DNA from 3 places in the Candidatus Nitrotoga arctica genome. Region 3 is predicted to be linked to each of the others. Evidence: predicted binding sites of a transcription regulator. Region 3 holds the regulator's gene; each other region holds the start of a gene.
The links. The regulator sigma-54, encoded in region 3, starts transcription at its own class of promoters, with help from an activator protein. The targets are predictions, from matches to a motif close to TGGCACNNTTCCTGCT.
Positions count from the first base shown of each region.

Region 1: a site for sigma-54 is predicted at 1,580-1,595, ahead of MKZ32_RS15395 (pilin). Genes of this name have one in related genera too.
Region 2: a site for sigma-54 is predicted at 1,584-1,599, ahead of pepA (flocculation-associated PEP-CTERM protein PepA). Genes of this name have one in related genera too.

Region 1 is NZ_OU912926.1:1,025,936-1,029,103, reverse strand. It holds gene MKZ32_RS04725 (GspE/PulE family protein) at 1-1,124, shown strand, start outside; gene MKZ32_RS15395 (pilin) at 1,652-2,098, shown strand; gene MKZ32_RS04710 (tetratricopeptide repeat protein) at 2,227-3,168, shown strand, end outside.
Region 2 is NZ_OU912926.1:2,332,104-2,335,271, reverse strand. It holds gene MKZ32_RS10670 (class I SAM-dependent methyltransferase) at 1-509, opposite strand, end outside; gene pepA (flocculation-associated PEP-CTERM protein PepA) at 604-1,476, opposite strand; gene MKZ32_RS10660 (hypothetical protein) at 1,695-2,750, opposite strand; gene MKZ32_RS10655 (ThiF family adenylyltransferase) at 2,752-3,168, opposite strand, start outside.
Region 3 is NZ_OU912926.1:3,257,099-3,260,266, reverse strand. It holds gene lptA (lipopolysaccharide transport periplasmic protein LptA) at 1-558, shown strand, start outside; gene lptC (LPS export ABC transporter periplasmic protein LptC) at 1-5, shown strand, start outside; gene lptB (LPS export ABC transporter ATP-binding protein) at 555-1,277, shown strand; gene MKZ32_RS15100 (RNA polymerase factor sigma-54) at 1,316-2,743, shown strand; gene hpf (ribosome hibernation-promoting factor, HPF/YfiA family) at 2,760-3,089, shown strand; gene MKZ32_RS15090 (PTS sugar transporter subunit IIA) at 3,141-3,168, shown strand, end outside.

The DNA.
Region 1 (3,168 bases), 2.2 Mb from region 3:
CTTATATCGAAGTGCCATCATCTTTCCGGAGTGCGCTGGTTACGCGTATCAAAATCATGTGCGACCTTGATATTTCGGAGAAGCGCAAACCGCAGGACGGCAAGATCAAGTTCAATAAATATGGGCCTCTGGATATTGAACTGCGCGTTGCCACCATTCCTTCTCAGGGCGGCATGGAAGACATCGTGATGCGTATTTTGGCCACTGGCGAGCCGATAAAACTTAATGAGCTGGGGCTGTCGGCACGAAACCTTGAAACCCTGAAAGCGGTAATCAGCAAACCTTACGGCCTGTTTTTTGTATGCGGCCCAACTGGATCCGGCAAAACGACTACTTTGCATTCCGTACTTGGCCACATTAACAAGCCTGAGACCAAAATCTGGACAGCCGAAGACCCGGTAGAAATTACACAGAAGGGCCTGCGTCAGGTGCAAATCAACAAGAAGGCCGGTATGGATTTCGCCACCATCATGAGAGCCTTTTTGCGCGCTGACCCGGACGTGATTATGGTAGGTGAAATGCGCGACAAGGAAACGGTTTCCATCGGCATAGAAGCCTCTCTTACCGGCCATTTGGTGTTCGCCACCCTGCACACTAACAGCGCGCCGGAATCCGTCGTGCGATTATTGGATATGGGTATGGATCCATTTAATTTTTCCGATGCCCTGTTAGGTGTTTTGGCGCAGCGTTTGGCCAAACGTTTATGCAAGAAATGCAAAAAATCGCATACCGCCACTCAAGATGAACTCAAATCATTGCTTGCTGAATATGCAACAGAGCTTATGAACTGCGCTCCCTGGAAACAGGATACCAATGCTGCTTACAAGGCACTGTACGCCGAATGGGTCAAGCTGTTTGCGGATGAAATGGGGAGATTCACGTTGTATGAACCGGTAGGCTGTGAATATTGCTCCGGCACAGGTTATCGCGGACGGGTAGGTTTACATGAGTTGATGGTGGGCACTGATCTGATAAAAAAGAACATTCAGGAACACGCTCGCGTCGCGGAAATGTTTGCTAACGCTCTCAATGACGGCATGCGCACCCTGAAGCAAGATGGCATTGAAAAGGTATTATCCGGCATCACCGACATGCATCAGGTGCGTGTCGTCTGCATGAAGTAATACCCGCACACACAGAAGAAATAAATCCGTTTGTCCTGAACTTGTCGAAGGATGAACGGATTTACTTTTTTCAATCTCTCTCAGAAGAAGTAAATCTCCAGATCATTATCTTTTGCGCTGACTGGATAAAATTGCTGTCCCGATGTCTTGTTGCGCGAAAAGATCTATCCGAGCCGACGAGTAGTAATTTTCCGGCGGTGTGCTCAAAAAAAGTAATAGTAATACATGCTGTGCTCAGTGGCTTCCAAACCCGACGCTGACAAAATCATGTCCTCCCTCAGCTGATAATGGATTACATGATCTTTTTGCGTTGTGCCTTATGCGAAAACCAGAGTGACAAAAACCGTCACTTTCCTGACGTAAATCGGCTTCTCTCTTCAGTGTGAAATTTCACAGCCTCTCTGATTGTTAGTCGAACTGGGTCTAGACGATCATAATTGCAGGAGAAGATGTTCTGGCATGAATCCTGCTTATAATAAACCGCACACCCCGTGTACCAAATTTTAACTCTTAAAGGAGTATCAATAATGAAACAAATGCAAAAAGGTTTTACTCTGATCGAATTGATGATCGTGGTCGCGATTATCGGTATTCTCGCGGCTGTAGCGATTCCTGCCTATCAGGATTATGTAGTTAAAGCCAAGCTTGCAAAAGTCGCGACTGCTGTGGATCCGGTTAAGCTGGCGGTTGCCATGTTTGCCCAGGAAAACGGCTCTGCGCCTGCTGGTGCTAGTAACTGGACTTCGCTGGGGTTGGGTACCGGTCCAACACCAACCCAAGAGGTTGCAAGTTATACTGTGACGGCTGTAACTGGTGCTATCGTAGCCACTCTCTGCGCTAGTTGCATTAAATCTGGAATCGATGGAACGACCATCACGTGGCTTCCAACATTTGGGGCGTCGGCTACAACTTGGGGAATCACTCCAACTAGTACAGATGTAGTGGTAACAAGCACCGTTGCCAAGTGGAAGTAGCATGAAATAAAAGCTTTTGCTCGAACCAAGATTTTAAATTGTAAAGTTGATGATTTTCTGAAGACCCGCGCTCTGTAATGGATCGCGGGTTTTTTGTGTAAGGCGCAGATATTACATTGGTGAGCTCGATGAATTTTTTTTCTAAATTTGTTTACCCGCTTGACCGAATTAAAGCGCTGTTTTTGGCGCTGCTGGTTATTGTGGTGTATGTCCCTTTTTTGAATAACCCCCTTATATTTGATGACGTTCCATTTTTTGATGCAGCGATAGACCATTACGCAAATACATTGTTTCGTTTAGATTTACGCTGGTTTCCCTATACGACGTTTGGTGTTACCTGGGTATTTTTTGGAGAGGACCAGCCTGTTTTCCGCATACAGAATTTATTGCTGCATGGTGTGAATGTATTCTTACTATTGCTGGTATTGCGGATGTGGATCAAGCTATTTATCACTGATGCGAGCAAAGAAAATATCGTGAATTGGGGCGCGTGGTTGGGAGCGCTGGTATTCGCATGCCACCCTCTAGCGGTTTATGGCGTAGGCTATTTGATACAGCGCAGCATATTGATGGCGACAATGTTCGCATTGGTAATGCAACTAGCTTATTTGCGTGGCCTGCTGGAGGGCGACAAACGCTATATGGCGCTAGCAGTCATGGCATATTTTCTGGCACTGTTCAGCAAGGAACATAGCTTGATGGCTCCCGCTATATTGCTCCCTTTGACATTCGCGATTCGCGCGCAGAATAAACTTTCGTCCCGCGCTTTACTTGCAACTTGGTTAGGATTTGTATTAGTGGGGCTGTTGGTGGTGCTACGCATAAAAGGTGTGTTTGGTGTGCCTTATGAGAAGGATGCGGCGGCATTGTTTGGGGAACAAGCGCTGCTCCAGGGAACTTCATCGCTGCATTTGCTGAGTGTGTTGACGCAGGCGGGACTTTTTTTTAAATACTGCTTGTTAATGCTTGTGCCCAATCCCGCGTGGATGTCGATAGATATGCGTGAGCCATTTATCCTCACTTGGAAAGAGTGGACAAGCTGGATTGGTCTGGTTAGTTTTGTTGTTTAT
Region 2 (3,168 bases), 920 kb from region 3:
GCGCCGCCCGGCTTTAGGACACGACGGATGGATGCAAAGCAGTCTTCCAGTTGTTGCAGGGTAGGGAGGTGGTGTAACGCCATGGTGCTGATCACTGCATCTATGCTGTGGTCAGCGATACCTTCCAATTTAGTGATGTCCCCTTGACGAAGCTGGATATTAGCCAAACCCAATGATGCCGCGTGCTTTTCCGCATTCGCCAGCATAGTGGAAGAGAGATCGATTCCGGTGAAGCGGATATCCGGATTCATACCAGCGATCTGGGCGAGTTGGGTGGCAGGTCCACATCCAAGGTCAAGAACGGTGTCGCAGCCTTGGATCACCTGACTGACGCGAGCGGTATGAAACAAATAAGACGCGGCCATAACCCCGTCGATGCGCCCTGCCTCCACATATGCTGCCACCTGATCCGGGTCGTCCATGACCAAATCCGGCTCGGGCTCACGGGGGAGTGTGCGCTCTACAATAAGCTCGCGCAGAAAAGTAGTGATCAGAGCGAGATTGGGCATAAAGGCTTTATAAATTAAAAAACCCCGCCTGACAAGCAGGCGGGATTTAAGTGTTGCTATCAAACCTTAGGTTTAAGGCCAAATATTCTGATAATTAGGAAAATTTACGCTTGCGCAATGAAACACCCATGCCTAACAACCCAACACCCAACAACGCCAAGGTTTCGGGTTCGGGCACCGATTGAAAGGTCACATTGCCATGAGCGGCATTGACCGCCGTAATTATGTTACCACTAGCATCTGTTCCATAAGTGGTTCCATTGGCGGTATTATTAAACGAATTAAACGCAAGACTATAGAAAGGATTTGGGCTGGAAAAATACAGGCTACCCGTATTGCCTGTGCAGGCCGAGTTCGTTTTCGATCCGCCAAGACCATCTTGAGCTGTACCAACGCCGTTGCAAACCTCAAAAGACGTAAGCGCGTTCAGGGCGGCGCCACCGCTATTTAATACAGCGGTCCCATTAACCAATTCCCCTGTGCCGAGCACTACTTCGGTCCCGGCAACATAGGTGTGCGTAGCTTCCGTACCGGTTCCGGCGGCGCTTGCGTTCGTGAACATGTCTCCGGCCGTCCCATTCAGCGAATTACCGTACACGGTAAAATTTAATGTATCAAGGGTGTAATTAGTGCCGTTCCACGTATTCGTCAGATTGAAGGTGAGAAAGAGATTATAGGTGCCAAGGACTCCGATTGCGGCAACGGGTGCGTTAGTCAAATCTATCTCACTGAAGTTAAGCCAGCCGCTCGCAGATGACGATGTTAAGATAGTAGTAGTCGAATTAAAGTGTATTAGTTCTGACGAGGTGCCTAGAAATGCATCTCCTGTAACTAAGTTCGAGGCCCCTCCGTCAACTGCGCTCGTATCGACTGTAAATGTAGGGACAGCCACGGCTTGAGAGGTGGCACCCATGGCAAGCGCGATTCCCGCAACGCCGATTAGTAATTTCTTGTGTAGTGTAAACATTATTTGTTTCTCCTTTTATGTTAATGTTGATCTTTACCGAAGTGTAAGGTAATTTGCTTTGTCGTCCACGCATCACCTGATGAATTATGTGGTTGCCTTTAATACTAAGCAGATATCATGCCACTTTTAATAAAGTATTAAAAACAATATATTGAGAATTTATAGAAAGTTCATCGTTGGCAATGTGTAAAACATTTCGACACTATGTAGGTTCATCCTTATAATCCTGTGTCTACATAGTCGCTCGCTTCACGGCGACCCGTCACCACCAATGACGGCTTCGCAAATCCTATTCTGAACAACATCAATGGAATCGCCCCACCTAGGCTGGACTTCCAGCCTTCCGCCAGATCGTACTGCAACTTTGCAGGTATACCCTCCGCTCGTGCTCCATCCAAGGCATAAAGCGCCGAGGCGGGCATGGGCTGCAGGACGCGACCTTGACTGGTTGCAGCCAGCCAGAGGCGCTGGAATGACCGCCCGGCGTCAAACACGGACTGATTGTCGGTATTTTTTACAGTCAGCAATCCTAGGTGGGGCGCTAGCCGACAAGGCAGGTCGCATGCGCGCCAGCCCAGCATGTGGTGCGCCCCCAACAGATTGGCTAGGCGCATGATAGGCCAGTGGCGCAGCAGGGCGAAGAAGGCGCGTAACGGCGGTTCCACACCCAAAGCGCCAGGTGGCAGACCTTCCGAGCAGGCTCTGTGCCAACCCACGTCGAAACGGATGGCGGAGAACAGTTCTTCGTGCAGGATGCGGTTATGGAAGCGCTCGGTTTCCGCCTGCCGCATGAGGCGGAGGGCTTGTCTACGCCGAATTGGTTCATCCAGCCAGACTAGTTGGCAGGCGGGGTAGGTACGTGCAGCATCCAGTTCACTTCGCTCTGCGTCAGTCATCCTGGGCCCGCGAAAGTGCACGCGACGGTTGGTGTGGCGTAGAGGGATGCACGGCCATAGGGGATCGACTTCCGCCTGGTCCGCTTTCAAACGGATTTGCATGATGAGATCGGGCTGTGTCGGGTCGGGCGATAGAACCGTTTCCGTACCTATGCCAAAGCGGCTGGCGGCAATTGTAAGGTTTTCCGACACGGCTCCTAGTGACAGTAACGCGAGCACTTGTTTGTAGCCCCCTTGTGGGGGGAGTTCGGCCTGGGTGTAGTAGACTCGGATGGTGTTATCAACAAATTGGAATCGGATTCGATGATGGTTGTCCGCCGAGGGCGCCAGGATGGCGCTCTCTAGGACGAAGTTGAGTTGCTCCTGATCGAGTTTCAAGTCAGGCCAACCCCAGATGATGGCTGGCGATGGCGATGGCCAGGCGATTTAGAGGATTGCGGTTGCCACCCGGCCGCCAAGTATGCGCCAGCCTGTTGCGGTAGCCGTCGAACTGGATGCCGTGGGGTGCCGCCCATACCTTGCCTCGATTGAGCAATATCTTGAGGGCTTCGCTGGCGGCAACGCCGGCACAGAGCTGGCAGGCCATGATGGTGGAGGGGCCGCGACGTTCCTTGAGATTGACGCGAGTCTTGTCCGCCAGGTAATGCCGATGCAGCAGGGTGGGGGCGAGGCCAACCAGGAAGCGCACGGCTTTCTCCAACTCGGGTCGTCCAGCCACTTGGAAGTAGTCTTCAAAGCTCATGCCGCCGGGTATGAAGTTGAGCAGGGCAGCGCCCATGCCTAGCGGGGCGACAGT
Region 3 (3,168 bases):
ATTAAATATGCCGCTTTGCTCTGCATAGAGCTTATCTGTCATGTGCCAATCAGCCAAGCGGAACTTGCCGACCGTGATAAGCCGATGCATTTGGAAGCAAATCAGCTCAGTATTGATGATGTCAAACAAATTAGCGTCTTTGAAGGCAAGGTGCAGCTCACTCAGGGCACGATGGTTATTAACGCCGACAAAATTGTCGTAGTACAAGACAAGGAAGGATTCAAGCACGGTACGGCCACCGGACAACTCACCAGCTTTCGTCAGAAGCGCGATAATATTGACGGATATGTAGAAGGGTATGGCGAGCGCATTGAATATGACACCAAGACTGCAATCATAGATTTCTTCGGTCAGGCGCGTGTAAAGCAGGATCAGGATGAAGTGCGTGGTGAACATATTACCTATAACTCCAAAACTGAGATATTTCAGGTGAACGGTACCTCCAACAAGGGACGCGTGCGCGCTATCATCCAACCAAAAAACAAGCGCTCTTCAGTGGGCGAACCGCTGTCAATCAAGCCGACAACGATACTAACCAAGCCTAACGAACATCAATGAGCGAGCTGCGCGCCGTTGCACTGAAAAAGCGCTATCGATCCCGCACCGTAGTGCATGATGTTTCCCTGTCGGTACAGAGCGGTGAGGTAGTGGGACTGCTTGGCCCTAACGGTGCTGGAAAGACCACTTGTTTCTACATGATTGTCGGGCTGGTAGCTGCAGACGGAGGCGATATTTTCATCAATGGACAGAACATTACTCATCTCCCCATTCATCGTCGCGCGCGTTTGGGGTTGGGCTATCTGCCACAGGAAGCATCTATTTTTCGCCGCCTAACGGTCGCGCAAAATATTCAGGCTGTGCTGGAATTACAAGATTATGATAACGATGAAATTCAAGCACGGCAGGACGAGTTGATGGAGGATCTGCATATTACTCATATACGAAACAATCCAGCTGTCAGCCTGTCCGGGGGCGAACGACGACGTGTCGAAATCGCTCGCGCGCTGGCCACCAATCCACGCTTCATTCTGCTGGATGAACCGTTTGCGGGGGTGGATCCGATTGCCGTGCTGGACATTCAGAAAATCATTCGTTTTCTTAAAGAGCGTGACATTGGCGTGCTGATTACTGACCACAATGTTCGCGAAACATTGGGAATCTGTGACCGCGCCTATATTATTAATGCCGGGTCGGTAATGGCGGAAGGCAAACCTGATGAAATCATTTATAATGAAGGTGTGAGAAAAGTATATCTCGGCGAGCATTTCAAACTATAAATGCACACTATGCGCCGCTCTTGTCCGTAAATTTCGTAATGAAACCCACATTACAACTTAGGCAATCCCAGCAACTGACGCTTACCCCCCAGTTGCAGCAAGCCATACGCCTGTTGCAACTATCCACTCTGGAAGTCAACCAGGAAGTGGCACGCTTGCTGGATGATAATCCATTGCTCGAACGCGAAGATGAAGACGCTATGCAGCCCTATGCACATGGAGATGCTGCCTCTACCGCCGCTGTGGATAATACCGAAGTCAAAGATGAAATGCCGCAACAGGCCGATGAAGAATGGGTAAAAGAAGACTGGAATGAATCCTCTTTTTCCGCAGCCAGCGGGCCGGATGATGAAAAAGAAGCTCGTGCGGAAGTCGCGGCGGATACCCCCAGCCTGCGTGAGCATCTCATCTGGCAACTAAATATGAGCCAGCATGATGTGCGCGACCGAAAAATTATCAGTCTGTTGATCGACGCATTGGACGGCAACGGTTATCTGGCGCAGCCGTTGGAAGAAATTGTCGAAATGCTACCAGAACAACTCGACATTACTTTGGATGACTTGGAAACTGCACTGGTGCAATTACAGCACCTGGATCAGCCAGGCATAGCCGCCCGTACCTTAAGCGAATGTCTGGCGCTACAACTCAAAGCGCTCCCGGAGGATACCCCATGCCGTGATCTGGCACTGCGCTTGGTGTCGCAATACCTCAACCTGTTGGGTGCGCACGATTTTGCCAAGCTGAAGAAAGTCCTTCGTTGTGACGATGACGCATTGCGCACCGTGCAATCGCTCATCACCCATCTGCAACCAAGACCTGGCGCTGAATTTGAACAGCGAGCTGCAGACTATGTCGTACCTGACGTGGTGGTAGAATTCCGCCACGGTAACTGGCATGTACGACTAAATCAGGGCGCTATGCCGCGCCTGCGCGTTAACCAAATGTATGCCAATATCTTGCAACAGGGCAATGAAAAAAACGTACAGCAGCTGGCTGGTCAATTGCAGGAAGCGCGCTGGTTTATCAAAAATTTGCAACAGCGTTTCGATACTATTTTGCGTGTATCGCAGACAATTGTTGATCGCCAGCGCAATTTTTTCGAGCACGGCGACACAGCTATGTGCCCGCTGGTACTGCGCGAAATCGCAGAGCAGCTTGATCTGCATGAATCCACCATCTCCCGCGTGACTACGCAAAAATTCATGCTCACCCCGCGCGGCATCTATGAACTCAAATATTTTTTCTGCAGCGGAATCGCGACCGAAAGTGGCGGTACGTGTTCTTCCACGGCGATCCGCGCACTCATTAAGCAGCTTGTCAATCAGGAAGACGCACGTCACCCCCTAACCGACAGCCGCATGTCTGGAATCCTGGCACAGCAGGGCATATTGGTTGCCCGGCGTACCGTGGCAAAATACCGGGAATTGCTGAATATCCTCCCCGTTAATCTTCGTAAATCACTCTAACCATAAGGAGCAGGCCATGAACCTCAATCTCAGCGGACACCATTTGGAAATTACCCCCGCCATTCGCGAGCACGTGGTAAGCAAACTCGGCAAAATCGAGCGTCACTTTGACAATATGATTGATGTCAATGTCATTCTTTCAGTGGAAAAATTAAAACAAAAGGCCGAGGCTAACGTCCACCTGAGTGGCAAGACAATTTTTGTGGAATCTGATGATACGAACTTATATGTCGCGATTGATAATCTGATCGAAAAACTTGATCGTCAAATTATCAAGCATAAAGAAAAACATGCTGCTCGTCGTCATGATGAGTCCGGCAATCCTCCTGCAGTGGGACAAGAATGATAGCAGGGCGGTTTACGGCCGCCCTTTCCTTATTTTTGAAGTGCTTGAAATATGAACCTGATCAGTAAAGTCCTGCCCC